3 regions of the Paenibacillus sp. FSL M8-0142 genome follow, and region 1 is predicted to be linked to each of the others. Evidence: riboswitches for the same ligand, from Rfam matches in the RefSeq annotation. Region 1 holds a riboswitch; each other region holds the start of a gene.
What was found. A riboswitch is a leader RNA that binds a small molecule or an ion and turns the genes downstream of it on or off. The one in region 1 is predicted to bind thiamine pyrophosphate.
Positions count from the first base shown of each region.

Region 1 (10,437 bases):
CCGTCATGCCGATCACGTCAGGAGAGGCGAGCGGATTGCGGATTACGCCCTGCAGGATGGCGCCGGCTACAGCCAGCGCCGCCCCGATCAGCACGGCGATGATCACCCGTGGCAGCCGGAGCTTCATGACGATGACCTGCTCCATCGGCGGGGCTTTGCCCGCCAGCGCTTTGATGACGTTCAGCGGCGATATGGGCTGGCTTCCCATGCCCGTGCTAACCACAATGACGATGAAGCATACGGCAAGCAGGATGAGGGATACCCAGACGGTTCTTCGCTCCAGCATGAATGAGATGCCGGCCTTTCCTCCACGGAGGATGCGGTGCTTGCTCATGATGTTCGCCTTCCTTTCCTGGCAATGTACACGAAGAACGGCACACCGATGATTGCCGTCATAACGCCGACAGGAACTTCCTTCGGCATCGCGATATACCTGGAGCCCAGATCGGCCGTTACCAGCAGGATGGCGCCGAGCACCGCGCTGTAGGGCAAGATCCATCTGTAATCATTTCCTATAAAATAGCGCACGATATGCGGAATAATAATGCCAATGAATGCAATCGGTCCGGCGGCGGCAACAGATCCGCCAGCCAGCAGAATGACTGCGGCCGCAGCAAGCAGCTTGATAAGCGCGGTCTTCTGTCCAAGGCTTTGCGCGATGTCATCGCCCATGGAGAGCGCGTTTAGATGCCGCCCGAGCAGGAGGGCGATCAGCATACCTGCCGCCATGTAAGGCCAGACGGCGTTCAGTTGGTTCAAGTCCCGACCGGCAACCGATCCAACGAGCCAGATCAGCACCTGGTCGAACATTTTACCGTCGGAGAGCATCAGTCCTTGGGTCAAGGAGTGGAAGAATGCGGCCATGGAGGCGCCTGCCAGCGTAATCTTGACCGGGGTCATGCCGTCACGGCCGATGCTGCCGAGCATAAATACGATGCCTCCGCTGACAGCGGCGCCGATCAGGGCCACCAAGGTAAATGCTTGCAGCCCGTCAACCCCGAGCCAGCCTGCGGCCATAATAATGAAGAAGGCTGCACCGGCATTCACGCCTAGCGTGCTGGGCGATGCAATAGGGTTGCGGGTGATGACCTGCATCAACGCGCCTGCGACTGCGAGGCTCGCCCCTACGGCTGCTGCGATGAGTGCCCGGGGAACCCTTGCGGTCAGGATGATGAGATGCTCGTTGCCGCCATTATAGTGAGCGAACGAGTTCCATACTTCCGTTAGCGGAATGTTCGTTACGCCGAACGCGATGCTGCCCATCATCGCGGCGGCAAGCGCCAGCAGCGATATCAATAGTCCGAGTAAGCGCATATATACTCACTTTCTTAAGTTCATGGATTATTAAGTTCATATGAATTTTAGGTGAAAGGGAGCCGATCTGTCAATGAACTTGATAATCATTCTCAAAAAATATATTGATATTTTTGCTGGAAACCGTTATAGTTTTGAATCGGTAAGTGATAATGATTTTCAATAAAGCGGAAATGATACGAGGGGGATTACGATAGGAATGGGACAAGGAACAGCTAAGAAACCGGGCCGAGGGCTGAAATGGAGCTTGCTGGCGCTTATTATGGTTGTCATACTCGCAGGCTGCGGATCGAATGGAACGCAGAATAATGCAAGCCAGCCATCGAACGAAGAAAGCGGAACGGCTCCTGCGAATAACGGCTCCGGTGCATCCGGCGATTCGTACGAAGTGGTGCATGCGATGGGAACCGAAACGATCAAGGGCACGCCGCAAAAAGTGGTCGTCCTTACGAACGAAGGAACGGAAGCCTTGCTCGCACTGGGCGTGAAGCCGGTAGGCGCCGTTAAATCCTGGACAGGCGATCCGTGGTACCCGCATATTAAAGACCAGATGGAAGGCGTTACCGTGGTCGGCGAGGAGAGCCAGCCTAACATTGAACTGATTGCCGGACTGCAGCCTGACCTGATCATCGGCAACAAAATGCGTCAGGAGAAAGTGTATGAGCAGCTGAAGGCGATCGCGCCGACGGTATTTGCGGAGGATCTTCGCGGAGAATGGCAGAACAACTTCAAGCTCTACGCACAGGCAGTGAACAAGGTAAGCGAAGGGGAAGAGCTTCTCGCGGCGTACGACCAGCGTATTCAGGATTTCAAGGAGAAAGCCGGTAGCAAGCTGGATGAGACCGTCTCTGTGGTGCGTTTCATGGCCGGCAAGACGCGCGTTTACCATACGAACACCTTCTCGGGGGTTATTTTCGATCAGATCGGCATCGCACGTAATGAGATGACGAAGAACGCGAAGGACAATTTCGTGGACGAGATCACGAAGGAGCGGCTTCCTGAGGTGGATGCCGACAGACTGTTCTACTTCACGTACGAAACCGGCGACGGCGGCGCCAACCAGACCGAGCAGGAATGGGTCAACGATCCGTTGTGGAAAAACCTGAACGTCGTTAAGAACGGTCAAGCCCATAAGGTCGATGACGCGATTTGGAACACCGCAGGTGGCATTCTGGCGGCAAACCTGATGATTGATCAGCTGTATGAATTTTACGGCTTGGAGAAATAAATCGTGTCCTGCCCCCATTTTATATAGAGAGTATGATGGGATACTAGTAAAAGCAGCCTGTTGAGTCCGCTCAACAGGCTGCTTTCGTTTGTCCAGTGTTTTCGCATTCGTCAAACACTAAGCATTGCCACCGGGTAACAATTGGACGGTTCGATGGTGTGAAAAGGAATATCTCGCCATTTTTCCTGACTTTTTTCCGCAACTTGAACCGACGTATGATCCAGATTCTATTCTTTCAAAAATATGCCCTGTAGTTAATTAGACTAGCGCAAGCCCCTGCTTTTCTGAGCGCTTTGGGAACCGACAGCGGTTGATCTGCATATTACCTGTGAAAGGAGCGTGAGATTCGTGGAGCAGGAAGAAAGACTAAGGGACTGGATGGAGAAGTATACGAACCGATTGTACAGGCTTGCGTATACCTTGACTCACAGCAAGGCCGAAGCCGATGACCGCGTCCAGGACGGATTCATCAAAGCATATTATGCGATGGGGACGTTTGATCAGCTGCGAGATCCTTTTCCTTGGCTGGCGAAGATCGTCATAAACGAGTGCAAAATGGCAAAGCGACGAAGTTTTCGCGAGATCGTAACCAATCTTCTTCCCGAAAGATTGTCCGTTAGTACGGAGGAGACCGTTCTGCGTTTGGCAACGAGCAACGAGATGTATGAAGTGATTTTACGATTGCCGCTGATTATGCGCATTCCCATCGTCCTTCACTATTTTGAAGAGCTGAGCGTCCAGCAAATCGCAGACATTACCGGCGTGCCGACAGGAACGGTGAAATCTAGACTGGCACGAGGAAGAGCAAAACTTAACCGATCGCTAAAGGAGGCAGGAGTTCATGATCGACCAACAGATTCAGAATGCGAAACGATCCTATGAATCAATGGAGACCGATGTAGACCGTTTGATGGAGCGTGTGCGGTACAGTGTTAGCAGCGAGGATTGTACAGGCATGCTTCATAATAACCGCTCACAGCGGATTATCCGCCGCTTGTCGCTAACCGCAGTCGGAACCCTTGTGGCCTGTGCAGTGATACTCGGCAGCGGCTTCGTCTCCCCTATTATGGCATCCGTACTACAAGAAATACCGTTCGTAGGTTCTGTTTTCCAGCGTCAGGAGCTGCACCAGTACGTTCGCGAAACAGCCTTGAAAACAGCTTCTGAAAATGGAATGACGGCGCAAGTCTTGCAAGCTGTGAGCGACAACGGGATTACGCTGCAAATTCAAGAGGTGATGTATGACGGTGATCGTCTCTCCATCGGTTATATACAACAGGTTGAGGATGGATTCTCCGGTAGGCATGGTTTCATAGACGGAATCAAATTCAAAATTGACGGCAAGCCATACGCAGACCGTGTCGGTGGCAGCGGTCCTCTACCTATTGATAGCCAAACAGGAATTGGACAAATCAGCTTGCTGCCATTCAAACAGAAGTTACCGGATGAATTCGAACTAACGATCGAGGTAGCAAACGTGGACGGAGTTAAAGGTCATTGGGATTTTTCAATTCCCATTAAAAAGACCGTTTCCGGAACGAAATCATGGATGCCGATGAGGAGTGCAACGGATGGAGAAACCACCCTGCTGATTAAGAAAATAGGCTTTAAATCCGGTACGGGTACGATGGACGTGGAGCTAGTATACAGGCGGCCGGCAGCTAAAGCGCAAGATCCCATGTATGATATCCTAGCTATTACTGATACTGGAATGGAGTTCAAACCTTATGAGATGGATGGAGATGGCTACGTCGAAGACGGTACACATGTTCAGTTAGGAACCTTTCGATTTGAATTACCTCTTGTTACGCCGAAGTCCATTACGTTCCGTCCGTATTTGCGCGGGGATGTGCCGGTATATGGAATTAGAGTGCCGATGAAGCATGAACCGTCGACCGATCATCCTCTAATTATTCCTCAAGGGGAATTAGGCCGCCTCTTAGTGACGAAAGTGGAACGCTTAAAAGATAAGACGATCGTACATTACCGGAAAGAAGTCACTGACCCCCTTCAGCAAACCGAGTTGATCCTCGAGGATTTGGAAGGCAAGTACAATTTTTACCCATGGGACATGTACATCATTCCTTCCGAGGAAACGAAGACGAGGTTAATTGATGCCAAAAATAATGCTTACGTAACCGAATTCCCGGCCTTAAATTCGGATCAACAGCCAGTCTTTGTCACCCATGAATACAAAAAACCTATTTTCCTGAAAGAGCTCGAAATGACAATACCGCTTCAATAAGGTAAGCATCGGTCAATTGATGGCATTTGCGAATGAAAGCATGAACGGTCACCTTTTTCTGGAATAAGGGGGTTAGGGGGTTATATCTACCGAGTATTGTAGCAAACACGGAAACGTTTGACACCACCGCTAAACCTATGTACAGTAATAGTCAATAGAATAGGAAGTCCACTAGGGGAGCCGTCAGCGGCTGAGACAAGAGCGTATCTTGGACCCTTTGAACCTGATCTAGTTCGTACTAGCGTAGGAAAGTGGAGCCTTCACGGATAGAGTCCTTTTTGCTCCTGCTTCTGCCGGGCAAGAGGACTATTGCTGAAGCCGCTCCGTTTTTCGGGGCGGCTTTGTTTGTCATGCTCCGAAGAACGTAAATTTTCTGCATATTCGTTGCCCAGCACGATAGCGCACGAGTACGAGCTAGCAGCATGCAAGGTTGCCATATGCCGTGTACATAAAGGGATGCCGGATATGCTCATGTAGCCGGGTACAACGGCTGCCGGATCCCGGATGCAGCCGTTACCATTATGAAAAGGATGCACGGTATGCGTAGGTTTGTGGGACATGTAACGGATGCTTGGCTGCCAATGCCAGGATTGCCCGGATTCCGGGATTGCCGGGTCGCTAGGAGGACTTCCTGCTCTTCATTTCAAGATGGAGGTGGGGGAAACCATGACGTTTACCCAAGAGCTTCGCCAGCAGGCGGACGGAATTTTTGAGGCGATCGTAAACCATCCCTTCGTGCGGGGAATTGCCGCCGGGAAGCTGGACAGCGAACAGCTGATTCACTATGTGAAGCAGGACTTCGAGTATTTGAATGCCTACATTCGCATTTATGGCGTCGCCATATCCAAGTGCACGAGCCGGGAGGATATGGCGGCGTTCAACGAACAGATTGCGTTTATCCTCAACAGCGAGGTGCATCCGCATCAAAATTTCTGCTCGGTCGCGGGAGTGAACTATGAGCAGCTCCAGGGCTACCCTCTTGCACCGTCTGCGCACCACTATATCCGTCACATGCTGACCGTTGCGCATGAGGGAACCCTCGGCGAAATTATGGCGGTCCTGCTTCCTTGTCCGTGGACGTATTATGAGATCGGCCGCAGACTGCTGGATGAAGTTAAGCCGGATCGCACCCATCCGTTCCATGAATGGATTCATTTTTACGGGAATCGCGGAGAGGATGCGGCAGGGAAGTTCCTTGGCCGTGTGGATGCGTGGGCGGAAGGAGCGACGATGAAGGAGCGCGAGCGGATGCGCGAGCATTTCATGCTGAGCTGCCAGCTGGAGTATATGTTCTGGGACATGGCTTACAAGCAGGAGGAATGGCCCGTGCCGTTCCAGCCGTTGGTCGATGCCACGGGGTATGGGCGCTGAGCATTTGAGTTATGGGACAGACAGGGGTAACGAAAGGTCATGCATTTTGAGAATGAATCAGAATTCGGGTTGAGATGAGATTATGGGTTTCATATGTCGTATGTCATATGCCAAAAACCAAGAAAAGAATGGGAAAGGATGATGGCAATGAGCGGAAATACATGGGATTCGGAGCTTGCGGGGCTTTTAACGAAGGTGCAGCAGCAGAAGCCTCTTGTCCATAACATGACCAATGTGGTGGTTACGAATTTTACGGCCAACGGCTTATACGCGCTGGGCGCGTCGCCGGTAATGGCATATTCCCCCGACGAGGTGGCGGATATGGTCCAAATTGCCGGAGCGCTCGTGCTCAACATCGGCACGCTGTCCCGCGAACAAGTGGATGCGATGATCCTTGCCGGGCAATCCGCCAATACGCATGGCGTCCCGGTCCTCCTCGATCCGGTAGGAGCGGGGGCAACGCCGTTTCGGACCGCTTCTGCGCTGCGGATCCTGCGTGAAGTGAAGGTTTCCCTGGTGCGGGGCAATGCGGCCGAGGTTGCCAATCTGATCGGCGAAGTCCGGGTGATCAAGGGGGTCGATGCAGACGACTCTGCGTCCGGCGGGAACTTAGAGCTGGCCCTGCGGGCTGCACAGCGGCTAAATACGGTGGTGGCTATCACTGGAGAGGAGGACGTGATTAGCGACGGTGCTTCGGCGCGAATCATTCGCGGCGGGCATGCGATGCTGACGAAAGTAACCGGGGCGGGCTGCCTGCTCACGTCCGTGCTCGGGGCCTTCGCCGCTGTGGAGCCGGATTTGCTGCTGGCGGGGACGGCTGGCCTTGCCTTCTATGGGGCAGCAGCCGCCCGCGCGGCCGAGCAAACGGCCGGACTCGGGCCGGGCAGCTTCCAGATCGCCTTCCTGGATGAGCTTGCAAAGCTCCACTCCGGTTCGCTCGAAGGGCACGCATCGGTCCGCGAAGCGGACATCCTGACGGAAGGGAGCATGTCCCGATGACAGACGCGCGGATTCCGAGAGCACTGACGATTGCCGGCTCCGACAGCGGGGGCGGCGCAGGCATTCAAGCGGATCTGAAGACGTTCCAGGAGCTGGGCGTATTCGGCATGTCGGCATTGACTGCAGTAACGGTGCAGAATACATTGGGCGTCCATGGCGTCTATCCGCTCCCGCCGGAAGCGGCGGCGGAGCAGATCGAGGCGGTGGGCGGCGATATCGGCGTGGACGCCTTAAAGACCGGGATGCTGTTTCATGCGGATGTTATCCGCCTGGTCAGCGCTAAGATCCGGTCGTTTGGCTGGGAGAACGTCGTTGTCGATCCCGTGATGATCGCCAAGGGCGGTGCGGAGCTGCTGCGTACTGAAGCGGTTGATGCACTAAAGCGGGAGCTGCTTCCCTTGGCGATGGTGGTGACGCCTAATATTCCGGAGGCGGAGGTGCTGGCGGGAATGGGAATCCGCACGAGGCATGACTGCCGGGAAGCGGCTCGCCGCATCGGCGGGCTCGGTCCGCGGATCGTCATCATCAAGGGCGGTCATGGCAGCTTCGAGGAGGATGGAGATCAGGTGGTGGATCTGGTATATGACGGCACCGGCTTTACGGAACTCAGCGCCAAGCGCGTGAACACCGTTCATACGCATGGGACCGGCTGTACGTTCTCTGCAGCCATTACGGCAGGTCTGGCCCAGGGCTTGAGCGCCTTCGATGCGATTCAGAGCGGGCGTTTATTCATTCAAGCGGCCATTGAGGACGGATTAAACTTGGGGCAGGGACAGGGCCCGACCAATCATTGGGCATACAATCGCCGCCGTCAGGAGGTGCTGCAATGACAGGCAGAGTGGCACCTGAGATGATGAGGCGGCATCTGCGGATGTACCTCGTGCTCGGCAGCGTGAACTGCATCGTCGAGCCTAGCTTGGTCGTGCAGGAGGCGTTGGCTGGAGGCGCAACCATGGTCCAATTTCGTGAGAAGGGACTTGGAGCCCTCAACGGGGAGCCGATGCTCCGGCTGGCTCGCCGGATCCAGGAGCAGTGCCGGCAAGCACGCGTACCCTTCATCGTCAATGACGATGTAGAGCTGGCACTGAAGCTGGACGCCGACGGCGTGCATATCGGCCAGGACGACGAATCTGCGGCTTCGGTACGTGAACGGATCGGCAACCGGATGCTGGGCGTCTCGGCGCATACGGTGGAGGAAGCCCGGCGCGCGATCCTCCATGGTGCCGATTATCTTGGCATCGGACCGATCTATCCGACCCGCTCAAAGGATGATGCCAAGGCTGCGCAAGGCCCGGCAATTCTCCGTGAGCTGCGCGAAGCTGGAATCCGATTGCCGATCGTTGGCATTGGCGGGATTACCGTGGAGCGCGTGGAGGAAGTGATTGGAGCGGGTGCGGATGGCGTCGCGGTGATATCCGCCGTGACGGGAGCGGCGTCGGCGCAGGAGGCTGTGGAGGCTTTTATGGGAAAGATACGCCGAGGAGCCGAAGGGATTTCTTAAGTTGTACGAGGATTATAAGCGGATCAAGAACAAGGGTGCCGACTTTTGAGGCATCCTTGTTTGGTTTACCGCTCGCTCCGTTTTCCTGTCAACAAGCCCTTTTATAGCTCCCTTCCCGTGTAACGTCCCCGTTCAGATTGCCATAGCGACCCGGATATGATATACGTAGGACGATGTACCTGCTCTACGAAGCGTGAGCTCTCCCAATAAGCTGAATAGGAGACCGGAATGAATAACAGGCAAAAAGAGATTTTTCGCAACTTGTTAATGGAAACGAACCGCCAATGGCTCGTTCAGGATCTCGCGGATCAGACCGAGTGCTCGGAGAAGACGATCCGTAACGATCTGAAGGTGATTGAAGAATATATCGTTAAGCACTCCAGTGGCCGTCTGGTGAAAAGGCCGGGACTTGGCGTCTATCTGGAGATTGGAGAAGCGGATCGGGCTGATTTGTTCCACCGTTTGTATTCCAACGAGCGTACCGGCGAGGATGAATCCGATGAGGGAAGGGTGCTGCACCTGGCATATCGGCTCTTGATGAACGCGAAGCCCGTAACCCTGCAGAACCTGGCTTCGCCGTTTTACGTGAACAAGGCGATTATCCGACGGGATATGGACAAGATTGCGGACTGGCTGCGAAGCTTTGATCTGAGTTTAGTGACGAAGCAGCGCGTAGGCTTCATGATTGAGGGTACGGAGAAGAACAAACGGATGGCGCTGGCGCGGCTGAACCAATTGATCAACCGTCCGGAGTTGACGGGACAGATGATGCGTAACCAGTTTGAACCGCACGAGATTGCAGCCGTGTCCCATGAGTTGAAGGCGCTGCAAAAGCAGCATCAGCTCCGCTTCACCGATGAAACCTTTGAAAGCCTGATGCTGCATATTCTGCTCATGGTCAAACGGACCAAGCTGGGTCAGCCGATTTCGCTCTCTGATCAGGACATGGCCTTTTTGGGAAACAAAACGGAATTTGCATGGGCGACGGACTTTTTGAAGCAGCTGCAAAAACTGTTTGCCGTCCCTTTCTCCAAGGAGGAAACCGCTTATCTAACCCTGCACCTGCTTGGCGGGAAGATCCGATACACGCAGGAGAATGAGGGCGTTGGACGAAGCGATCTGGCAGACAGCCACCCCCTCTTGCCCCGCCTGGTTGAGCAGCTGACCCAGCGGATGTCGGAGCTGAATATGCTTCCTTTCTCCAGGGACCCCGTATTGCTGAACGGGTTAAAATTGCATTTGTACACGACCATGAACCGTCTTCATTATGGTCTGCCTGTGTCCAACCCGATGCTGGCTGAGATCAAAAAGATGTACCCGTATATGTTCGATCGGGTCATTATGGCACTGGAAGAGGTAGGGGAAGCGTTCCAGCTGTATTTTCCCGAAGAGGAGGCCGCGTACTTGACGCTGCATTTTCAGGCGTCCGTGGAGCGGCTTCACCAGAATGAAAGTCACCCTCAAAAGGTCATTATCGTGTGTCATATGGGGGTAGGGATGTCCCAACTCCTTCTCGCGAAGGTGGAGCGGAGATTCCCGTCCGTGCATGTAGAGACAACGATGTCCAAAGCGGAAGTTGAGGATTATCTGGCAGCTCATGAGGTGGATCTTGTCATTACGACCGTTGATCTGCCCAAGCTAAAAATACCTCATATCCTCGTTTCCCCTCTGCTCGAGGACAGTGACGAGCGAAAGCTGGAGCAAGCGATCCGTCGGCTTGATGAGCCGGACGGCAGGGCGGCTGAGGAATCGGTTTTTTTGAAATATACGACACCTTTT
Region 1 is NZ_CP152008.1:5,412,892-5,423,328, reverse strand. It holds gene NSQ46_RS24725 (iron ABC transporter permease) at 1-334, opposite strand, end outside; gene NSQ46_RS24720 (iron ABC transporter permease) at 331-1,314, opposite strand; gene NSQ46_RS24715 (iron-siderophore ABC transporter substrate-binding protein) at 1,514-2,542, shown strand; gene NSQ46_RS24710 (RNA polymerase sigma factor) at 2,891-3,424, shown strand; gene NSQ46_RS24705 (DUF4179 domain-containing protein) at 3,384-4,787, shown strand; TPP riboswitch at 4,951-5,054, shown strand; gene tenA (thiaminase II) at 5,454-6,158, shown strand; gene thiM (hydroxyethylthiazole kinase) at 6,297-7,157, shown strand; gene thiD (bifunctional hydroxymethylpyrimidine kinase/phosphomethylpyrimidine kinase) at 7,154-7,987, shown strand; gene thiE (thiamine phosphate synthase) at 7,984-8,658, shown strand; gene NSQ46_RS24680 (BglG family transcription antiterminator) at 8,887-10,437, shown strand, end outside.

Region 2 (10,437 bases), 630 kb from region 1:
TGCCGCAGCACGGCTGAAATCTCGGATTTCAGCTCGATGAAGGACGGATCCAGCAGCAGATCCTCCCGGCGAGGACGGGTGAACGGAACCTCGACCCGTTTCAGAACCGAGCCGGGACGCGCGGACAGAATATAGATGCTGTCCGAGAGCAGCAGCGCCTCCTCAATATGATGGGTGATCATCAGCACCGAGCGCCGCGTGTCCTCCCATATATCGAGCAGCCAGCGCTGCATGTCGCTTCGGGTCAGGGCATCGAGCGCGCTGAACGGCTCATCGAGGCACATGACCTCCTGCGGGCTCATGAGCGCCCGCAGAAATGCCGCGCGCTGCTGCATCCCGCCTGATAGGGTATGCGGATAAGCCTGCTCGAAGCCGCCAAGCCCGGCCCGTTCCATCCAAGCGCGGGCATGGGCGCGAGCGGAAGCTTTAGAGATCCCCCGGAGCTCCTCCGGCAGCAGGACGTTGTCCTCAATCGTCCGCCACGGGAACAAGGCCGGCTGCTGGGGCATATAGGCGATGCGGCCCTTCTCCCCGGTGACCTCCCGTCCCTCCATGAGGACCTGGCCGGCATCAGGCGCAATCAATCCGCCGATGATGTGAAAGAGCGTGCTTTTTCCGCTGCCGGAAGGGCCGATGATCGATACGAATTCCCCTGGAAGCACCCTAAGCGACAGCTCCTCCAGCACATGCACTTCACTGCGCCGCTCGCGGAACACCTTGCGAATCCCCCGGACCTCCAGGGCAGGAGCGGGGGCGGCGGCTGCGCCGCCGGTTGAATTCAAGACGGAATCAGTCGCTCGCTGCGGCATATGGGCAGCCTCCCTTCTTTATTAAGATCCCTGATTTCAACCTTATCTGTAACCTGAATTTGAAAGAACCATTTATAATCTGGGGAGCAGTCGCGATGCTTAGAGGAACCCTGCATGTATTTGCCCCGCATCCCGGTCCAATCGTTCAACTTATGAAGCAGAGAGCATCTATATAGCCAAGCCATGCCAATCAATGCTTCCGGTTCCAGCGGATCAGCCGTTTTTCCAGCAGGGTAATAACGCCTACCATGAGCAGGCTGAGCAGCACGATAACCAGAATGGCCACGAATACGCGATCGGTCCGGTACCCGGATTTTTGCAGCATCATATAATAGCCGATTCCCCGGTCAGACCCGATCCATTCCCCGATGACCGCCCCCATGACCGAATACGTGGCCGCGATCCGAATCCCGGAGAAGATGGATGGCAGCGCGTGCGGAAGCTCCAGCTTGGTGAAGATTTGCCACGGCGTGGCTCCCGTCATCTGCATATAATTCATCATCGTGCGGTCGGTCCGTGCCAGCCCGTCGAGGGCCGCTACGGCTACGGGGAAGAAGCAAACGAGCGTAATGACGATGACCTTCGGCAGCATGCCGAACCCGAACCAGATCATGAGGAGCGGGGCCAAGGCGATGGTCGGCACGTTCTGGCTTAAGATGAGAAGCGGATAAAGGGCTGTTTTGAGAAAAGGTACCCTGTGCAGAGCCAAAGAGAGCAGGAGTCCGATACCGGTTCCGATGGCAAATCCGATCACGGTTAACTTTAGGGTAGCCCAGGTGTGTTCCATAAGTCCCGACGCCCCGGTGATGGCTTCATGCCCGATAGCCGTCGGCGAAGGCAGAATGAATTTCTCGATATCGAACATCCAGACCGCAGCCTGCCACACGATCAAAAAGAAGAGGACCGCCACGACGGGCGGCCATATCGAGCTCCACCAGCTTTTCATGGACGGTATTTCTCCGTGAGCTTATCCATGCTGATGCCCTGCGGATGATGTGCGATTTTGACTTGGGAGATGATGCTCGGACTCCCGGCTTTCACCAGCGCATCATGCATGCGCTCCACGATACGGAGCAGCTCGGGCAGCTCGCCTTCCATCGTTGTTTCCAAAGCATGGACCTCGTATTTGACGCCGGAATCCTGGATTACCTTTATGGCTTCATCCACATAAGGGATGCTGTCTCCGCCGTCCGGCGTACGCGGAATGACTTGAATGCTCAGCAGTGTATTCGCCATGAGTCAATCGTCCTTTCGTATATGGGTTCTCATTTGCACGGCCGTTAAGCCTCATGCCGATGAGCCGCGAAGCAGCATTGCAATGCTGCGGGGAGTGCTTCTCCTATTTGTCAGGCAAAAACTCATTCGTAAACGCGCGCTCCGCGTCCAATTCCTTCTCCAGCAGCTTGCGCTCAAACATCCAGTCGGCATATCCGGACCAAACCTCGGCCTTCTGCTCGCCCCAGCGCGGCGCGTCATCTTGATAGCGCGGGCTGAGCCACTTCTGGCTTTCCAGCACCAGCTCGGCATCCAGGTCGGGAACTGCCTTCGACAGCAGTGCCGCGGCATCTTCCGGATGGTCTATCGCATATTGATAGCCTTTGGACGTTGCGCGCATGAACGCTTTGACAAGCTCCGGGTCATCCGCGATCAGCTTCTCGTTCGTTACGATGACCGGCGTATAATAATCCAGCTGTTCGGAATAATCCTTCACGTAGATCATGTCCAGCGGCTCGCCGCGAAGCTGGGCTTCAATGCCTGTCCAGGCATAGTAGATCCAGGCGAAATCAATATCCCGCTTAACCGCCGTAAAATAATCGGCGTCTCCGATGTTCACGATGTTGACCTTGTTCACATCGGCTCCATCGATCTCCATGATCGATTTCATGACGGCTTCCTCAATCGGAGAGCCCCAGCCTCCGTAGGATTTTCCTTCAAAATCGGAGGCCTTCTGGATGCCTCGATCCTTCGGTGCAGCGAATCCGGACGTATTATGCTGAATGATGGCTGCGATCGAAACCAGCGGCAGCCCCTGTGTCCGGGCGAGCGTTACGCCCTCCTGATAGCTGATGCCGAACGGTACGTTGCCGGAAGCGACCATCGCATCGGTTCCCCCGGAGCCCGGCTGTACGATTTGCACGTTCAGCCCTTCCTCCTCATAATATCCGAGCTCCTTGGCTGCATATAATCCGGTGTGGTTCGTGTTCGCCGACCAGTCCAGCATCAATTGGACATCGCGGAGCTTGGCCGGCTGTTCTCCTTCTCCGGCAGTCTCTTGCTTGCCGGGCGCGCTTCCGCCGTTCTGGCCGCTTGCCCCGCAGGCGGAAGCGACCAGAAGCAGGACGCAGGCGAGCAGCAGAGAGAGCCATGTACGTTGTTTCATCGTGTTTCTCCTCTCCTTATATGTCTTCCATTTTCCGTATTAACTTCATAACAACAACAAAAAACGCCCCGATCGTATCGGAGCGCATGACGGCGTAAGTATATACTACGGCTTATGAACAGCCGCAATCTTATGGCTTCCTACGCTGGCATTACCCAGATCAGGTATAAGGGTCAGTATCTCTATGGGATACACTCTCAGCCGGCCGATTCCAGCTCCCCCGGTATTTATGAAGTTACGGGTTATACTTCCGTTATTATAGACCTACCGGAAGCACCTGTCCAGTACGGGAACGCCCCATGCCTGAAGGCGATTTTCTACGTTCGTATAGGTCGCCGGGATGAGTGGCTGTCCAGGCATGGAAGACCCGAATGATCCAGGCGACCCATAGGAGTCTCTATATGCGGGCGGGCAACCTTAGACCTGGCCTGTTAGCGCTGGAAAAATTCAATCCATTCGCCTTCCGGACCGTGCACGAAGAAATAGCGGTAGCCGTTGGGCAGCGTGACGATTTCCTCATCCAGATGCGGAACGTCCAGCTCCTTCACCCGTGCATATTCCGCTTCAATGTCGTCCGTGCTGACGGCAAAGTGATGCACCGTTCCCTCCGCAGGAAGGGAGTCGCTGTATCCTTGAATCAGCTCGACCTCGGTTTCATCGCTGCCGTTAAAGCCGAGGAAAGCCAGCTGGATGACACCGTTCGTGTGCGTCAGACGGTCCTTGAGCTCAAGGCCGACCACCTTCGTATAGAAAGCGATCGTTGCTTCCAGATCCCTTACGACAATGCCTACATGGTCCAATCGTCTTTGTCCCATTTTACAAGAACCCCTTCCATGAAACTATGCTAGGATATAAAACCAAAGATACGTTGATATGAAAGAATAATACTACATAAACCCCATGTGTCAAGTGGGGATTGAGTGACTACAATCCCGGGACAATTCCGCAAATAACGATTCTACGCGGCCTATATGCCTATAAATATCCAGTTGTTGGGCGCTTCTTTCTTTACTTTTCCTCGGGCTAAAAGTATGATTGGATATGGAAACGCTTTAATTCGAAAGACCTATTCATCATGAATGACCAAGCCTACCTTTTGTTTCAGGGAGGGATATGAATGAGCCCGGGTCCATCCGATTCCATATATATTCGGCTCGCGATTGGATACGCATTGATCCAATGGATATTGGCCCTGTGGATGCCGGACGCTTTATTGCTTCACCGCATCTTAGCCATTATGGCTCCGATAGCCGCATTCGCGTATTTGATCGGGGTGATTGGCAGTCGGTATGAGCAAGGCCATCTTCGCAGATTTTGGCTTCTGATTGCAGCCGGATTGGCCGGCGATGCAATAGGGCGCATCCTGTATGCGGGTGATGAATGGATTGGAGGGGTGTTTGGCGGATCCATCCGGCTGGCGGAACTGTTCTGGAGCTTGGAAGCTCTATTGTTCGCCGGTGCCCTGATTTACCTGTTCAGACGAGTGCAGGGTCCGCTGCGGGGCGCTCGGTTTACCCTGGACATCATCATTGTTGCGATTACCTTGATGACGGTGGGGTGGGAGTATCTCATTAAGCCGGAGATGGAGAGCGGGACGGATACCGTCTGGAGGTCGGCCGGAGGAGCGATGCTCTATCCGCTGTGCGGAATCGTACTGATGTTCTTTACGCTGGTCGTGTATTTTAACACTAAGCAGCTGCACAAGCGGGCGGTCATCTTCCTGTGCCTTGGTGGAAGCGCATTTGCGCTCGGGGATGTCCTTCGGATCTTTCTTGATAGTTTCATGAACATCGGAGCTGGCCTATATGTATATCCGCTGCACACCCTCTCTGCATGCTTTATCGGCTTTGCGGGTGGACAAACGCTGCCTCGAAGGGGGAGGAGATCCCTATCCGAGAAGAAGCCGTGGCCGGCAGGAACCTTGATCGTACGATATTTGCTGCCCTACAGCGTCCTTGGCGGAATGTTTGCCCTGATGGCCCATCGGTTCGGGGGATGGAGCGGTCTATTTACCGGCTTGACCCTCTGCTTCATTCTCATTTTGATCAGGCAAATCCTGATTCAGGTCGAGAATGACCGCTTGTTCGAAAGGCTGCATGTCAGCCTGCAGAAGAGTGAATCGCTCGCGCACCGCGACGATTTGACGGGCCTGTATAACCGTCGTTATTTTAACGCCAGGCTTTCGGAAGCTTTGGGCGAAGCAGATCGGGCCGGTTTCCGTGTCGGACTGCTGTATATGGACTTGAACCGTTTTAAGCGCGTGAATGACAAGTATGGGCACCGTGCGGGGGATTTGCTGATCCAGAAGGTGGCGCAGCGCCTCCATTCGCTGGAGTCAAAGGGCGTAATCGTATCCCGGCTCGGCGGCGATGAATTTACGGTTATGCTGTATCCGGCCGGAGAGGATCAGGAGCTGATCTGGATGGCGGAGGATATCTGGACGCTGCTGAGCGAGCCCTATGAGCTGGAAGGAACCGAAATTTACACCTCGCCGAGCATCGGGATTGCGGTTTACCCCGATCATGCCAAGGATGACCAGGAGCTGATCGGCCGTGCGGATACGGCGATGTATGCGGCGAAGGAGCGGCATGCCCGGTGGCATTTTGACGTAGAGCAGACCATGCTGCTGCAGCTTCTTCATAAGAAAGCGGATTAAAAGGTGCGATTCCTTTGTCGGATCGTCGAAAGTCAGTTGTTATCGGCAATTCTTGTCGATTTTTGCTATATCAAGAGTCGCTTTAACATAGATATTACGCATTTGCAGTAAAATTAGGTCATAAGTTTGATAGAAATCCATAAAATGCAAAGAAATCATATTCTAAATGCCGATAAAGCATAGTGAGAGCTTGCTTGCCAAGGAGGACGAACATGATTTGCGACAATTGCAGCACCTTTGAAGCGATTGAGGACCAAGGAAGAACCGTTCATATGAAGCCTGCTCGGCAAGAGCTTGTGCGCTTGCTTGCACAGAACGGCTACACGGTGCAGGAACACAATGAGAGTTGTGCTGTGAACTATAAGGAACGTTCCGATCTGATCTCCATTATGGAGTGTCTGCAATCCCTTCCGCGAAATCTATGTGATGAGCTGTCCTTCTGTGTCACTGGAGGGGAAGCTCCGAAGACCCGGCATATTTGGACGCCGATGCAGAGGTTTGAGCTGCAGATGGAGCACTATGATATGGTGAACGTTATATTACATAAAGAATTTACGAGCTATATGCAGCCGATCGTGGATCCGTCCGAGCATATTGTTGCCTATGAATTTCTGCTGCGTCCGCTCAAAGGCGGGATCCCGTTTAAGCCCCATGAGCTGTTCGAAACGGCACGCAAGACCGGTTTGCAGGTTTTTCTGGATCAAGCGGCCAGAACGTCTGCGATTGAAACCAGCGCACAATGGCTTCCGAAGGGCGTGAAGCGCTTCGTGAATTTCCTGCCATCTTCGATCTACGACGCCCAGATGTGCCTGAACCATACCTTCCATACGATTGAACGACTCGGGCTCGATCCCGGGGATTTCGTATTCGAGGTGGTGGAAACCGAGAAGGTCGATGATGTCGGGCACCTGCAATCGATCTTCGAGGCCTATCGCAGCCATGGGATTTCGGTAGCGATGGATGACGTAGGGGCAGGCTACTCCACCTTGGAGCAAATGATCAAGCTGAAACCGGATTATGTCAAAATAGACCGAAGCCTGATCGACGGCTGTGATCAGAATCCAACCCAGCAAAGGCAGCTTGTGACCATTACCCATATGGCTCACGAGTTCGGGGCGATGGTGCTTGCCGAAGGGATTGAAAGACGGGAGGAATTTCATTTCTGCCGGGAAATCGGAATCGAGCTGTCGCAAGGATATCTGTTCGGAAAACCGTCCCAGCGACCTCCATGCGGTCCGGAGCCGCAGCTCATTTAACCAAAGCTAGCCCGGCGGCTTAGCCTGATCATCACAGTATTATTATAGTCTCAGTGAAGATACGGGTCCTGTCCGAGCGTGCCAACGGCAAGCGGAATATCCGTTTATATAAAGGAAGAAGCTCCGCACACAGGTGACGGAGCTTCTTCCTTTTCTGTCATGATAGGGCAGAGAACGGCAAAGTAAATCCTCAGACCGTCCCGAGCATTAGTCGTTTCTACAAGCCCTCAATGCTACACTCAGTGGATCCTACATCAGTGGATCCTACATCAATGGATCCTACAATCAGTGGATCCTACAATCAGTCGGTCCTACATGAAGCCCGGGCTGCTTGGGTCTGCCGAATAAACCGATCAAGCTCGCGGTGCTTTTACCTCGCCACGGCCGGCGATGCTGTATTCCTTGCCGCTGACGTTCAGCACGGCAGGCGTGTCGGTCTCGTTAACGATGATGGTTTCCTTGTCGGTCACCTGAACCTTCAGGCGGGCTCCGCGGAACATCACCTTGAACGAGAAGGAGGACCAGTGGCCCGGAATGAACGGATTCAGGTGGAGGACACCGTCTCTCACGCGCAGGCCGCCAAAGCCATGCACGACGGACATCCATGTGCCTGCCATGCTGGTCGTATGGCAGCCGTCTTCCGTATCGTTGTTATAGTTGTCGAGATCAAGGCGAGCCGTGCGCAAATACATCTCATAAGCCTTCTCCTGATACCCGAGCTCGCAGGCAAGTATCGCATGCACGCAAGGGGAGAGGGAGGACTCGTGTACGGTGAACGGCTCGTAGAAGTCGAAATTGCGCCGCTTTGTCTCCAGATCGTACCGATCGCCCAGGAAGAACAGACCCTGCAGCACATCGGCTTGCTTGATATATACGGAACGCAGGATCCGGTCCCAGGACCAATTCTGATTCAGCGGCAGGTGCGCAGGATCAAGCTCCTTGACCGGTACCAGCTCCTTATCCAGGAATCCGTCCTGCTGCAGGAAAATACCGCGTTCCGGATCCTCCGGATAGTACATTTTGCTGATGATGTCCTGCCACTTGGAGGTTTCGCTGCCCTCGAGCTCCAATTTATCGATCAGCTCAGCATAGCGCGAGGCTTCGTTCTCCTTGACGTAGGCCAGAACGTCCAGCGTATACTCCAGCGTCCAGCTGGCGATCCGGTTCGTGTACCAGTTGTTGTTCACGTTGTTCTCATACTCGTTCGGGCCGGTGACGCCCAGGATCATATAACGGTCCTTCGCAGGCACGTAATTGACGCGCTCCTCCCAGAAACGGGAAATTTCCACGAGAACCTCAAGCCCGTATTGGCCCAGGTACGAGAGGTCGCCGGTGTAGTTGACATAGTTATAGATCGCATAGGCAATCGCGCCGTTGCGGTGAATCTCTTCAAACGTAATTTCCCATTCGTTGTGGCACTCTTCGCCGTTCATGGTGACCATCGGATAGAGGGCGCCCTTCGTGAAGCCGAGCTTCTTGGCGTTTTCCTTCGCTTTTTCCAGATGCTTGTAACGGTAGATGAGCAGATTCCGGGAGATGCTTGCATCGGCCGTGCTCAGATAGAACGGCAGGCAATAAGCCTCGGTATCCCAGTATGTGCTGCCGCCGTATTTTTCTCCAGTGAAGCCCTTCGGACCGATATTCAGGCGGTCATCCTCGCCGCTGTATGTCTGGTTCAATTGGAAAATGTTGAAGCGGATCGCCTGCTGTGCCGCCACATCGCCTTCAATGACGATATCGCTCTCTTTCCATTTATCGCCCCAGGCGTCAGCCTGCTCCTTGAGCAATTGCTCGAACCCGGTCTGGACCGCAGGCGCCAGCACGGAACGGGCTGCGTCAAGCAGCTCACCGAGCCCGTGGTTGCGGGAAGTCACGTTAGCCACGTATTTATAGACGGTGATTTCATCATCCTGAGCGATCTGAACGCGCAGTCGGTTCGCCGCATACTTTTCCTTCTCTACCAATTCCGCTTGCAGGCTCAGCTTCTCGCCGTTTTTCACAATATCGTAGGACATGACGGAGGTGACGTGGAAATCGAGCTTTTTGGTTTTGACCGTCAGCGCGGCAGAGCCCTGAGAAGCTTCCTTGAACACTTCCAGCCAAAATTTCTCGTCATAGTTGGCATCCTTGTTCTTCACATCCCCATCGAGGTATGGGGTGATCGTCAGCTCACCGCTGAAATTCAGAGGAGTTACTTTGTAGCGGATGGCCCCGATCTCATGACGCACGATGCTTACGAAACGGATCGCTTCCACCTTCAATTCCTTGCCATCCTCCATACGCGCAGTAAAGCGACGGGCGAGGTAGCCTTCCTTCATGTTCAGCTCGCGGACGAAGTCCTTCACCGTGCACTTGGCCAGATCGAGCGGCGTGCCGTCAACTTCAATGCCGATCCCGATCCAGTTCGTACTGTTCAGCACTTTGGCAAAATATTCGGGATATCCGTTCTTCCACCAGCCCACGCGGGTCTTATCCGGGTAATACACACCGGCCATGTAGCTGCCCTGCAGGGAGGGGCCGCTGTAGGACTCCTCGAAGTTGGCGCGCTGGCCCATAAAGCCGTTGCCGATACTGAAAATACTTTCCGAAATTTCATGCGTATGCGGGTCAAAGCCTTCTTCAATAATTGACCATTCATCAAGCTTTAAATATTGTTTCACAATCATCGGCTCCTTTGATTTTAGGAAAATGGTTGCTAATGCAAAAAATATATGGATGATCGCTGCCGGAAACGGCGGGAGAACTGCTTTACTTCTCCTGCAATCCGAGCAGACGGTCCACCGTAAAGCCTTCGAGTGAGGAGATTACCAGATTGGCGCGCCCCAACGTTTCCGGCGATCCGATGCCGACACAGCGCATGCCGGCCCGGGTGGCGGCCTCGATTCCAGCCTCGGCATCCTCGAATACGACGCAGCTCTCAGTCGGTACGCCAAGCTCCCGGGCACCGAGCGTGAAGACCTCCGGGTCCGGCTTAGCCTGCTGGGTTTTCGTGCCGTCGATAATGGCATCGAAGTAGGGAGTTAGCCCCGTGTTGTTCAGAATCAGAATCGCGTTCTTGCTGGCGGACCCGAGCGCGACCTTTATGCCGCGCTCCTTCAGCGACTGAATGAACTCCAGCGCGCCGGGCAAAATTTCCGAGGCGTCCATGGTGGAGATATACTCCACGTACCAGGCGTTCTTTTTCGCGGCAAGATCCAGCTTGGTCTCCTCATCCGGGGCAAGCCCGCCAATCTCAAGCAGGATGTCCAAGGAAGCCATCCGGCTTACGCCCTTCAGTCGCTCATTGTCCTGCTCCGTGAACTCAAATCCCAGCTCTTCGGCAAGTCGCTTCCATGC
Region 2 is NZ_CP152008.1:6,046,375-6,056,811, reverse strand. It holds gene NSQ46_RS27485 (ABC transporter ATP-binding protein) at 1-809, opposite strand, end outside; gene NSQ46_RS27480 (ABC transporter permease) at 1,000-1,755, opposite strand; gene NSQ46_RS27475 (MTH1187 family thiamine-binding protein) at 1,752-2,045, opposite strand; gene NSQ46_RS27470 (ABC transporter substrate-binding protein) at 2,149-3,189, opposite strand; TPP riboswitch at 3,310-3,421, opposite strand; gene NSQ46_RS27465 (VOC family protein) at 3,621-4,004, opposite strand; gene NSQ46_RS27460 (GGDEF domain-containing protein) at 4,307-5,845, shown strand; gene NSQ46_RS27455 (EAL domain-containing protein) at 6,058-7,101, shown strand; gene NSQ46_RS27450 (glycoside hydrolase family 65 protein) at 7,455-9,761, opposite strand; gene pgmB (beta-phosphoglucomutase) at 9,850-10,437, opposite strand, start outside.
Region 2: it holds a riboswitch for thiamine pyrophosphate, as region 1 does, so the genes downstream of both, NSQ46_RS27470 (ABC transporter substrate-binding protein) here and tenA (thiaminase II) in region 1, are expected to answer to the same signal.

Region 3 (10,437 bases), 3.2 Mb from region 1:
TCCGCAAGCTCAACCAGCTTGATGGCGGTAAACGGCGTCTCGCTTGAAGGCTTGATGACCACGGTGCAGCCCGCAGCCAGCGCCGGCGCGACCTTACGGGTTATCATCGAGGCCGGAAAGTTCCAAGGCGTAATCGCAGCAACGACTCCGACCGGCTGTTTGGTTACGATAATCCGCTTCTTGTTCGACGAAGCGGGAATCGTCTCGCCATAGATGCGTTTGCCCTCCTCCGCATACCAGGAGACAAAGCTGTTCGCATAGGCAATCTCCCCTGCCGCCTCCTTCAGCGGCTTGCCCTGCTCCATCGTCATGATCCGCGCCAGCTCATCGGTATGCTCGCTGATCCGTTCAAACCAGCGGCGAAGCAGATCCCCGCGCTCCTGGGCCGTCAGTCCCGACCAATGCCCGAATGCTTCAGCCGCGGCATCCACGGCTTGTTCGGCCTCGATTCTGCCGGCCTTCGGCACGGTCCCGATCACCTTGCCGTCCGCCGGATTATACACCTCAATCGACTTGTCCGTCCGGATCCATTGTCCGCCGATGTATATTTGATCTCGAAACATCTATATAACCTCCTGTCTTCCTGCAAGACTGCAGCCATCCTGCAACTTAAACCCTGATTCGACGAATGCTGCCATATTCTTTATTATCCGATAATCGATGATCCAAAGCAAAGAAACTAACATACGGGAAGGGACGACAAGACCATAGCTTTAGCCGGACCCCCGCGCCTTATATGTAAATTCTGTTCGTCGGACCGAGGGTTTGCCTCCGGCTTTCTTCAGATTCCGCCTCGCGGCGGACACCCTTGCCCTTGGCTAACATTTCCTACTGCCAAGCCTGTAGCGGACTTTCACCGCCGAGTTATCGCCCATGCCGGGCGCACACAACGAAAGATGGCGGGACACGGAATAATCCGGTACCGCCATCTTTTGAATTGAGCTTGTATTATGAATGAGTCTTCATGTCCTCACTATTACTTGATGGCCGCGTCTACTTCTTTAACCATTTCGGATACGGAAGTCAATCCGCCGCCGGACAGGTACCAGAAGTCAGGGTCCAAGTACACGATGTTTCCTTCTTTCGCAGCATTCGTTGTATTGACGAGCTCGTTCTCCACGACTGCTTTAGCGCCGGATTCGCCGTTTCCTGTAGCTACGGCAGCGCCGCGGTCAACGACAAACAGATAGTCCGGATTTTTCTCTACAATATACTCGTTCGAGATGTCCTTACCATGAGTGCTTACTTCAATGTTGCTGTCCACCGCTTTAAATCCGAACACATCATGCAGGATGCCGAAGCGCGATCCTGGTCCGTATGCGCTGATTTTGCCTTCGTTCGCAAGAATGATCAGTGCGTTTTTGCCTGTTGCCGTTGCTTTTTCATTCAGTGCCTTAATGCTGTCTTCAATCGTTTTCAGCTCTTGCTCAACCTCGGCTTCCTTGCCGAAAATTTGTCCGAGCGTGTTCATGTTCTCTTCAAAGGATTCCATGTATTTGCTTGTATCCACGCCCAAGAAGATCGTAGGCGCAATTTCCTGAAGCTCCTCATAGGCTTCCTGCTGTCTTCCGGAAATGATGATCAGGTCCGGTTTGATGCTGTTGATTTTTTCGAAGTCAGGCTCTTTCAAGCTGCCGACATTCTCGTATTTCTTGTCTTCGAATTTGGATAGGTACGAAGGAATATTCGCTTGCGGCACGCCTAACACCTCTACGCCGAGCTTATCCAGGGAATCCAGAATACCGAAATCGAATACGACAACGCGCGTAGGATTCTTCTTCACAGGCGTTTCGCCAAGCTGATGCTTAATCGTAATCTTCTCGGAAGCTGGCGTGTTCGTATCACCGCCGGCTGCTCCCGTTGCCTCCTTATCCTGTCCGCATGCTGCGAGTACAAAAGTGAACATTGCTACCATAACTAACGCTAACCATTTTTTCATTGCTTCCACCCCGTTTGAATGATTTTTTATATTTCGTAAAACATGGTTTATGACCTCATGTCGTGCTTATGCGTTGATGTTTGTCGCATACAACCCTTTGGTCAAGCCCGGTTAAGCTTATCCTACCCAACGTTATGATCCTATGTATAACCGTTCATCCCTCCTGGCTGTAATCAAGAACAATATGGATATACATGTATTTTGAATATTTGGTTGATTTTGTAATACAAAGAGGGCGTATAGAACCGTGCCGTCCTTCTAAAAGGCAGCCAGGTCTGTCCGGACGGATAGGAACTCGCTAGAACCGCACCTCTCGCGGTCTGCTCCGGGCTCGTATCCTCCGAACACATATTCCAACCTTATGTTAGGCGTAGTATACACACACTCTGTTATCGTTAATCTCTTCGATCTCAATGTCCATATCATAGATGCCGCGAAGAACGTTGCTCTGAATAATATGCTCTGTCCGGCCTTCGCTCTCGATCGCCCCATCCTTCAGCGCCACGATGTAATCGGAGTAAAAAGACGCGAAGTTGATATCATGAATGACGATGACAATCGTTTTGTTCAGATCGGTGACAAGCTTTCTGAGTATTTTCATAATCTGCACCGAATGCTTCATATCCAGATTGTTCAGCGGTTCATCAAGCAGGATATACTCGGTGTTCTGGGCAATGACCATCGCGATGTAGGCGCGCTGGGTTTGACCGCCGCTGAGCTGGTGCAGGTATTTATGCTGCATATCCTGAAGCTCCATATACGCGATCGCTTCATCCACATACTTCTCATCTTCCGCCGTCAGCCTGCCTTGGGAGTAAGGAAAACGTCCGAAGGATACGAGCTCGCGTACCGTCAGGCGGAGGCTGATGTGGTTCGACTGCTTCAAGATCGAAACCTTCTTCGCCAGATCGCCGCTCTTCCATTGGCTGACCTCTTTGCCGTCCACCATGATCTGTCCGCTATCCTTGCCCGTCAATCTGCTGATCATGGACAGCAATGTACTCTTACCGGCCCCGTTCGGACCGATAAAGGACGTGATTTGGCCCTTCGGGATCGTAACCGACACGTTGTCGACGACTTTTTTGCCGCCATAGACTTTCGATACGTTCGTAACCTGGATCATGCTTTACTCTCCTTTAATAGCAGGTATATAAAGTAAACACCGCCGATGAAATTGATGATGACGCTGAGCGTCGTGGAGAAGGTAAACACCCGTTCTACAATCAATTGACCGCCAACCAATGCGATGACGCTGATCAGTATGGAAGCTGATATCAAGTAGGAATGACGGTAGGTTTTCATAAATTCATAAGCAACGTTAACGACCAGCAGTCCAAGGAATGTGATTGGACCCACCAGCGCGGTAGCAACCGAGATCAGCACTGCCACGACGATCAACAGCCGCTTTACAACATAATCGTAGTTCACGCCGAGGTTGATCGCCTGCTCCCGCCCGAGCGCAAGCACGTTCAGATACTTGGTGAATCTTGCGAAGTACAGGAGCGTAACGGCAACGACAATGCTCGCCATGATCAGCAGATCGGTCTTCACATTGTTAAAGCTGGCGAACATTTTATCCGCTACGTATTGGAACTCGTTCGGATCGATCAGCACCTCCATGAAGGAGGACATGCTGGAGAACAAGGTTCCGAAGATCATGCCGATTAGGAGGAGGAAGTAAATATTGTTGCCTTCCCTCCGGAACAGAAGCCGGTATAACACGCCGGCGAACAGAATCATGGCCCCGACATTGATCAGGAAATTTGCGTTGCTGCCCAGTTTGTACAGCGTAAAGGAACCGAATACGAAGATGACTGTCGTCTGAATCAAAATATATAAAGAATCCAATCCCATGACGCTCGGCGTCAAAATCCGGTTATTCGTGACCGTTTGGAACACCGTGGTAGACAGGGCGATCGCCCCGCCGGTCAGAATAATGGCCAGCACCTTCTTGATTCTTCGCGGGAAGGCGTAATCCCAACTGCCGCCAAGATCGATGAACAGAAAGGCCGCCACCAGGATAATTGCCACCGCGGCCAGCAGGCCGATTTTGGCTCTATAAGTCATAAGCCTTTCTCCTCATCAGTAAGTAAATGAAAATACCGCTTCCGAGCACGCCCACGGTCAGACTGATCGGAATTTCGTATGGGTATATGATGATCCGGCCAAGGATATCGCAGAACAGAACGAATCCGGCCCCTAGCAGCGCGGTATGGGAAAGGCTTTTTTTCAAATGGTCTCCCAGATACAGGCTTACAATATTCGGTATGATCAAACCGAGAAAAGGAATCACGCCGACCGTCAACACGACGGATGCGGTTACCAGCGCTACAATGACCAAGCCCAAATTAACGACGCGCCGGTAATGAAGTCCAAGGTTCGTGGCGAATTCCTCACCCATGCCGGCAACCGTGAATTTGTTGGCGAACAGGTAGGCCAGAATGACCAGCGGAACGCTGATATACAGAAGTTCGTACTGTCCCTTGATGATCATGGAAAAATCGCCTTGAAGCCATGCGGACATGTTCTGAATGAGATCATATTTATAAGCGAAGAACGTAGCGATCGAGCTTACGATGTTCCCGAACATGAGTCCAACGAGCGGAATAAAGATCGCATCCTTGAACTTGATCCGGTCCAGGATCTTCATGAAGATAAACGTGCCGGCCAGAGCGAATACAAAAGCCACCAGCATTTTCACAAGCGGTCCGCTTGTCGTGAATACGAGCATCGCAACGAGAATTCCCAGTCTTGCGGAATCCATGGTTCCCGCCGTTGTCGGCGATACGAATTTGTTGCGGCTAAGCTGCTGCATGATCAATCCGCAGATACTCATGCTGACTCCCGCCAGAATTAGACTGACTAGACGCGGCAAGCGGCTGACGAGCATAATATGCTGTTGTTGTTCCGTCATGGAGAATAAGTCCAGCGGCGAAATATCCTTGACTCCGATAAATAAGGAGACGATGGAAAGCGCCACAACGGCTGCGGCTAAGTAAATGATCTTCATGGCTCTTCCTTCTATGCATATGTCTCTAAATCATTTCGTCAGCTCGTAATTCAGTTATCATTCTCATTGAGATTGATTATCAATTACGTTCTGATAAGCATTATATCACCCTCATTCTCAACCGACAAGTATAATTGAGAATCAAACTCAATTAAATTATTAATCTTTGCATGATTTGTTCATCAATTGTTCATAATATGAAGCTTGGCAGAAATTAGCCGTTGTTGTCCTCAATCCTTCCATTGTTCTCCTCGCCCTCTCTTATAAATAGGAAATAAAAAATCCCTTCCCCTGTTTTAGCTCCCAATCACGGGGTATTTCATCTATAAATTCTCAATCACAGGGTTGACAATGACCAATGTGATATAATAACATACTAACGGAAGTATTATTTCTTACAATTAGTAAGTTGTTAAGGAATAATAATTCAACATATTTCAGCGATCACCTTAATGCATATTTGCTTGAATGATAGGACATCTTTTTATCAGGCGTATGCAATCCAAACCATGACTCAGGAGGGTTTATCAACATGTCTAAAGACTTCCTTACCGCACTTAAAAATCGCCGTTCCTACTATGCGATCAGCAAGGATTCCGTCATCTCCGATGAGCGTATCCAAGAAATCGTGAAAGATGCCGTGAAATACACGCCTTCTTCCTTCAACTCCCAAAGCGCACGCGCGGTCGTTCTGCTTGGTGAGCAGCATGACAAGCTGTGGAATATTACGGAAGGCATTCTGAAGGAAGTGGTGGGCGACGAGCAAGCATTCAAATCCACCGCTGAGAAAATGGCCTCTTTCCGCGCAGGCTATGGCACCGTGCTGTTCTTCGAGGACAACGATGTCATCGCAGGGCTTCAGCAAAACTTTGCGCTCTATGCCGACAACTTCCCGGTATGGGCGAATCAGTCGAACGGCATGCTTCAGCTCGTCGTTTGGACAATGCTGGAAGCCGAAGGACTGGGTGCTTCCCTGCAGCATTACAACCCGCTGATCGACGAAAAAGTAAAAGCTGAATGGAACATTCCTGAAAACTGGAAGCTGATTGCACAAATGCCATTCGGCAAGCCGGCTGCTGAGCCAGGGGACAAGGAATTTGCTCCGCTTGAAGATCGCGTGAAAGTTTACAAGTAAGCGAAACAAGACCAAGAGCCGCCATCAGGAAGCCTATTAAAGCTCCTCATGGCGGTTTTTTGCTGCAGTGACATTGTTTTTTCGATGCCGAGACGTTACAATTACCAAGTAAGAAGCCGCCCTCTTTCGAAAGCTTGGACCGGCCGGCATCTAAGCAAAATTTCATATCTTGTGTTGCTGTACTAGGGGTGCCTTGTGCTGAGAAACGGCAGGACCGCCGTTAACCCTTACTACCCGATCTAGGTCATGCTAGCGTGGGGAAGTGTAGCGTTCATGTTTATGTATTTTTCGCGTAGACATCGCCGCACTTATCCCTTAGGGTGCGGTTTTTTGCGTTATTTTGCATTCTCAAATTTATGCTGCAGGAGGAATCTACAATGAATGAGTTAGCATGCGGAACCAGCCGGATTGTTGGCTGCCGGTTCTCGGTATTTCCGATGACGGACCGCTTCGTCGAAGTGATTGTGGGGGCGTTGGAGTCTGTGCATACGGATAAGGTATGGATTCATACCGATGATGTCAGTACTTGTGTTCGCGGACGTGCCGAGCACGTATTTGACGTTACCCGTGCGATATTCGCCCATGCGGCAGCTTCCGGCGTACATACAGTCTTTAATGGGACCTACTCCATCGGCTGCCCAGGCGATACGGATGCGGATGTCTATATGTCTGAGGATTCCGGGGTGTTAAACAGCGAGCTTGGACCACACGCGGATATTGAAACCGCCTGCCAGTTCGCCTTGTATCCGCTCGGAACCGAGCATTATATGGATATTATCTACGGAGAAGTGCAGCGCGCCAAGGAAAAGGGAACCTTCGGGGGCAGCGTCCATTACGCAAGCCGTCTCGACGGAACGCTCACTCGCGTATTCGAATCCCTCGAGGATGCGTTCAAGCATGCCATCCAGACAGATACCAGCCACCTCGTGATGACCGCTGTCGTCTCCGCGCACAGTCCATCGCCAAAGCAGAATAGCGTATAATATGCACGCTTAAGCAGACAAGGACCCGGCGATATGCCGAGTCCTTGTGCTATCCACCGCGTATCCTTGATGAATTAAACCCAAGCAAGCGAGATGATTACGAGCAGGATAAAGAGAACCAGTATAATACCCGTTGATGTGCCCCAAACATCTCCACCATATGCTCCGCTCATGACGATCCCTCCTGGATTTATTGAAATACGTGATGTCATCACATATTAAGGTATGAGCCGGAAAGAACGACGGTCACGGCAGCTGTACCGCTTGTCTTTTCCCCCAGCCGATGGCCTTATTCTTCATATCCGACAAGCAGCTGGCCTCCGTAAGGGAGCAAAACCTGCTCGCACAGCTTCATGAGCTGATGCGATTGCCGGGTACGGTACATCGCCTCCAGCGCTTGCACCAACCGCTCGCTAAAATGCGGATCGAAGCCGGAGACCAGCCGGAACAGCGTCTTCCCTTCCCCCGTCCATTGCCGGTTCACCCTCAGGACAAACTCGCAGAGCAAAGTCGATATTTTTTGAACGGTAAACCAGGCTTCCCCGTCCCCTTTGGCCTGCTTAAGATCCATCATGTATTCGGTGATCATGTACCGGGCTGCGTCAATATCGGACATCGTTAATGGCAGCGGGCCGTAATCCAGATCAGCCTGGGCCTCCCCGCGAATGGCTTCCCCTTCCGGTAGCGAGCAGAGAACAACGCCTTCAGCCATGATCCGCTGCAACGTCGGATTCGCCGCAACGATGCCTGCGTCAAAATCTTCGCGATAGCCGGAGCTAGATAAAATAAACAGCTCTACGATCCAGCCGGCAGCTTCAATCGTCCTTCTCCTCAGCCCTTCGCCTTCTCTCTCTACAATGATCACGTCAAGGTCTGAGTGCTCGTTATGCTCTCCCCTGGAAGCACTGCCCCCCAGTACAGCCAGCAGACAATCCGGATATTGTTCCGACACGACCTTCCTTGCGGCCTGAATCGGCTCCATCTTCATGCGTATTTCCCCCAAACCGCTCATATCTTCAAAAAAAGGGCTCAAAATAGTAAATTCAGCGAAAACCCCAAACGTACCTCAATCATATGGTAAATAAACAAATATCCTTATGCAGATAACGAAAGTAGGGATCCATTCGATGAATTACATTAACATGCTGTCCAAATTAGGGATGGGCAGCGCCCACCCCGGGGGATTCGAGGCCACTCTGAGAATGCTGAATTCGTACCCTATCAGGCCGAGCAGCCGAATTCTGGAGGTTGGCTGCGGAACCGGCCGAACGGCCTGTCACCTAGCCGGCCTAGGCTACCAAGTGACGGCCATTGATCTGAATGAGCATATGATTACAAAAGCAAAAGCAAGAGCAGCGGCGATGGGCAGTGATGTGGAATTTCTTCAGGCAGACGTATGCTCGCTGCCTTTTCCGGACAATCAATTCGATGTCATTCTGGCCGAGTCGGTCACCGTCTTCACCGATACGTCGCGCTCCATTCCGGAATATTACCGCGTTCTGGATGCCGGCGGAATTTTAATGGACAGGGAGCTGATTCTGGATAAGAGCATGCCTGAACCGCAGCTCAACGAGCTGCTTGCCTTCTTCGGCATCCCCCGCCTCATGGACCGGGAGAAATGGCGCGATGCGCTGCTGGGCAGCGGCTTCAAGCAGGCCGAGGTGCTGGAATACAATCATTTCAACGAGAAGCTGAAGGAGGAACAGACACGCCATCTGGATGCCTATGAGCAGCGGGATAAAGGAATATTGCTCGACCTTGCACTCTGGGAGACGGTCTTCAAGCATGACCGCATGATTCTCGATAACACCGAATATTTGGCCTCCGCATTGTTCCGGGCAGAGAAATAGACAATCGTTGGAGCGGGTTTGTAGCGCATAAGCGTTCACAAATCCGCTCTCTTTTTCACGAGTTCTGTACGAGGATAACATTAGATCAGAATCTTCCGGGTTTCATTCAGGGTCTTTAGACTCACCTGATTGAAAATTTTGTAATTCCTTGTATCTACTTTTGTCGCACGATGATATAATCATGGTAAAAATATCCTATATAGCTTGAGGAGGATTCATTCGTATGGCATGGTTCAACAGACTCCCGATCGCTCAAAAAATCACAGCAGCCTGTTATCTCATTGCCGCCTTGTTCGCGCTTCCAATGCTGATCGCCTTTATACTCGTAGGCAAAGCGGTCATTGGTATCGTACTTGTTGCGGTGCTAATCGGACTCACTTATCCACTTTCCCGTGTCATTGAGAGAGCGCTTACGAGCACGTTCTCCGAAATCTCCAGCGTCTCCGCCAAAATTGCCAAAGGAGATTTTACCTTCCAGGTAGAAGAGATGGGCGGAATGAATGATCTCAGCAGAACCTTCAACAGCATGGTGGACAAGCTCCGCAAAATCCTTCAGGAAACCTCCGACATCACCCGCAGCGTCATGGCTTCAAGCCGGAATATATCAACGAAAAATCAGGAGCTTATCCAGGTCATGAACCAGGTATCGCTTTCTGCAGGAGAGCTGGCCGTCGGAGCAGGCGAAATATCGGAGGACGTGTCCGCAATGACCGACTCGATCAAGGAAATCGAGGAGAAGGTCGGCAATTACACCCACTCAACCCATGAAATGAACTCCCGGTCGATGGCAACTTTGCAGCTGGTGGAGCAAGGAAGAGAATCGGTATCCCGGCAATCGGCCGGCATGCTGCGAAATATCGAGGCAACGGCCAAAGTATCCGAATCCATTGATGCGCTCGCGCGAAACGCCAAAGGCATTACGAAAATTACCGAAACGATATCCGAGCTGGCCGATCAGACGAATCTGCTGTCATTAAACGCTTCAATCGAGGCGGCCCGTGCCGGCGAGCACGGCGCCGGCTTTGCCGTTGTAGCCCAGGAGGTTCGAAAGCTCGCGGAGGAATCGACCTCCTCCACGCGTGAAGTGTTCAATCTGGTTCGCAGCATTGAGGCAGACATTAAGCATGCGACCCAGAACATTAAGATCAATGAGGATGTCGTGCGCCAACAAACGGAGCTGATCCGGGAAGCCGAGGAAGTCTTCATGCAGATCGTAAGCAGCGTGCAGTACATCACCGAGCAGATTGCCGCCTTCTCCAAGGAAAGCGAGTCCATGCTGGAGAGCGCGCAGAGCATATCCGCCGCCATTCAGAACATTTCGGCCATTACCCAGCAGTCCGCAGCAGGGACGGAGCAGGTATCCGCCTCCATGAACGAGGGGATTACCTCAATCAAGAAGATGGCCGAAGAAGCAGAGGCAATGAACAACGCTGTCTTCCAGCTGCAGAAGACGATCAATATTTTCAAATTCTAGCTGAATTACATACAGAAGCAGGCCTGAATCGGCTTCACTCCGATTC
Region 3 is NZ_CP152008.1:2,221,499-2,231,935, reverse strand. It holds gene NSQ46_RS10625 (NAD-dependent succinate-semialdehyde dehydrogenase) at 1-563, opposite strand, end outside; gene NSQ46_RS10620 (siderophore ABC transporter substrate-binding protein) at 977-1,939, opposite strand; gene NSQ46_RS10615 (ABC transporter ATP-binding protein) at 2,304-3,062, opposite strand; gene NSQ46_RS10610 (iron chelate uptake ABC transporter family permease subunit) at 3,059-4,006, opposite strand; gene NSQ46_RS10605 (ABC transporter permease) at 3,996-4,949, opposite strand; gene NSQ46_RS10600 (nitroreductase family protein) at 5,482-6,084, shown strand; TPP riboswitch at 6,259-6,362, shown strand; gene NSQ46_RS10595 (YkoF family thiamine/hydroxymethylpyrimidine-binding protein) at 6,462-7,067, shown strand; gene NSQ46_RS10590 (sporulation protein YjcZ) at 7,142-7,240, opposite strand; gene NSQ46_RS10585 (nucleotidyltransferase domain-containing protein) at 7,357-8,055, opposite strand; gene NSQ46_RS10580 (class I SAM-dependent methyltransferase) at 8,195-8,917, shown strand; gene NSQ46_RS10575 (methyl-accepting chemotaxis protein) at 9,141-10,391, shown strand.
Region 3: it holds a riboswitch for thiamine pyrophosphate, as region 1 does, so the genes downstream of both, NSQ46_RS10595 (YkoF family thiamine/hydroxymethylpyrimidine-binding protein) here and tenA (thiaminase II) in region 1, are expected to answer to the same signal.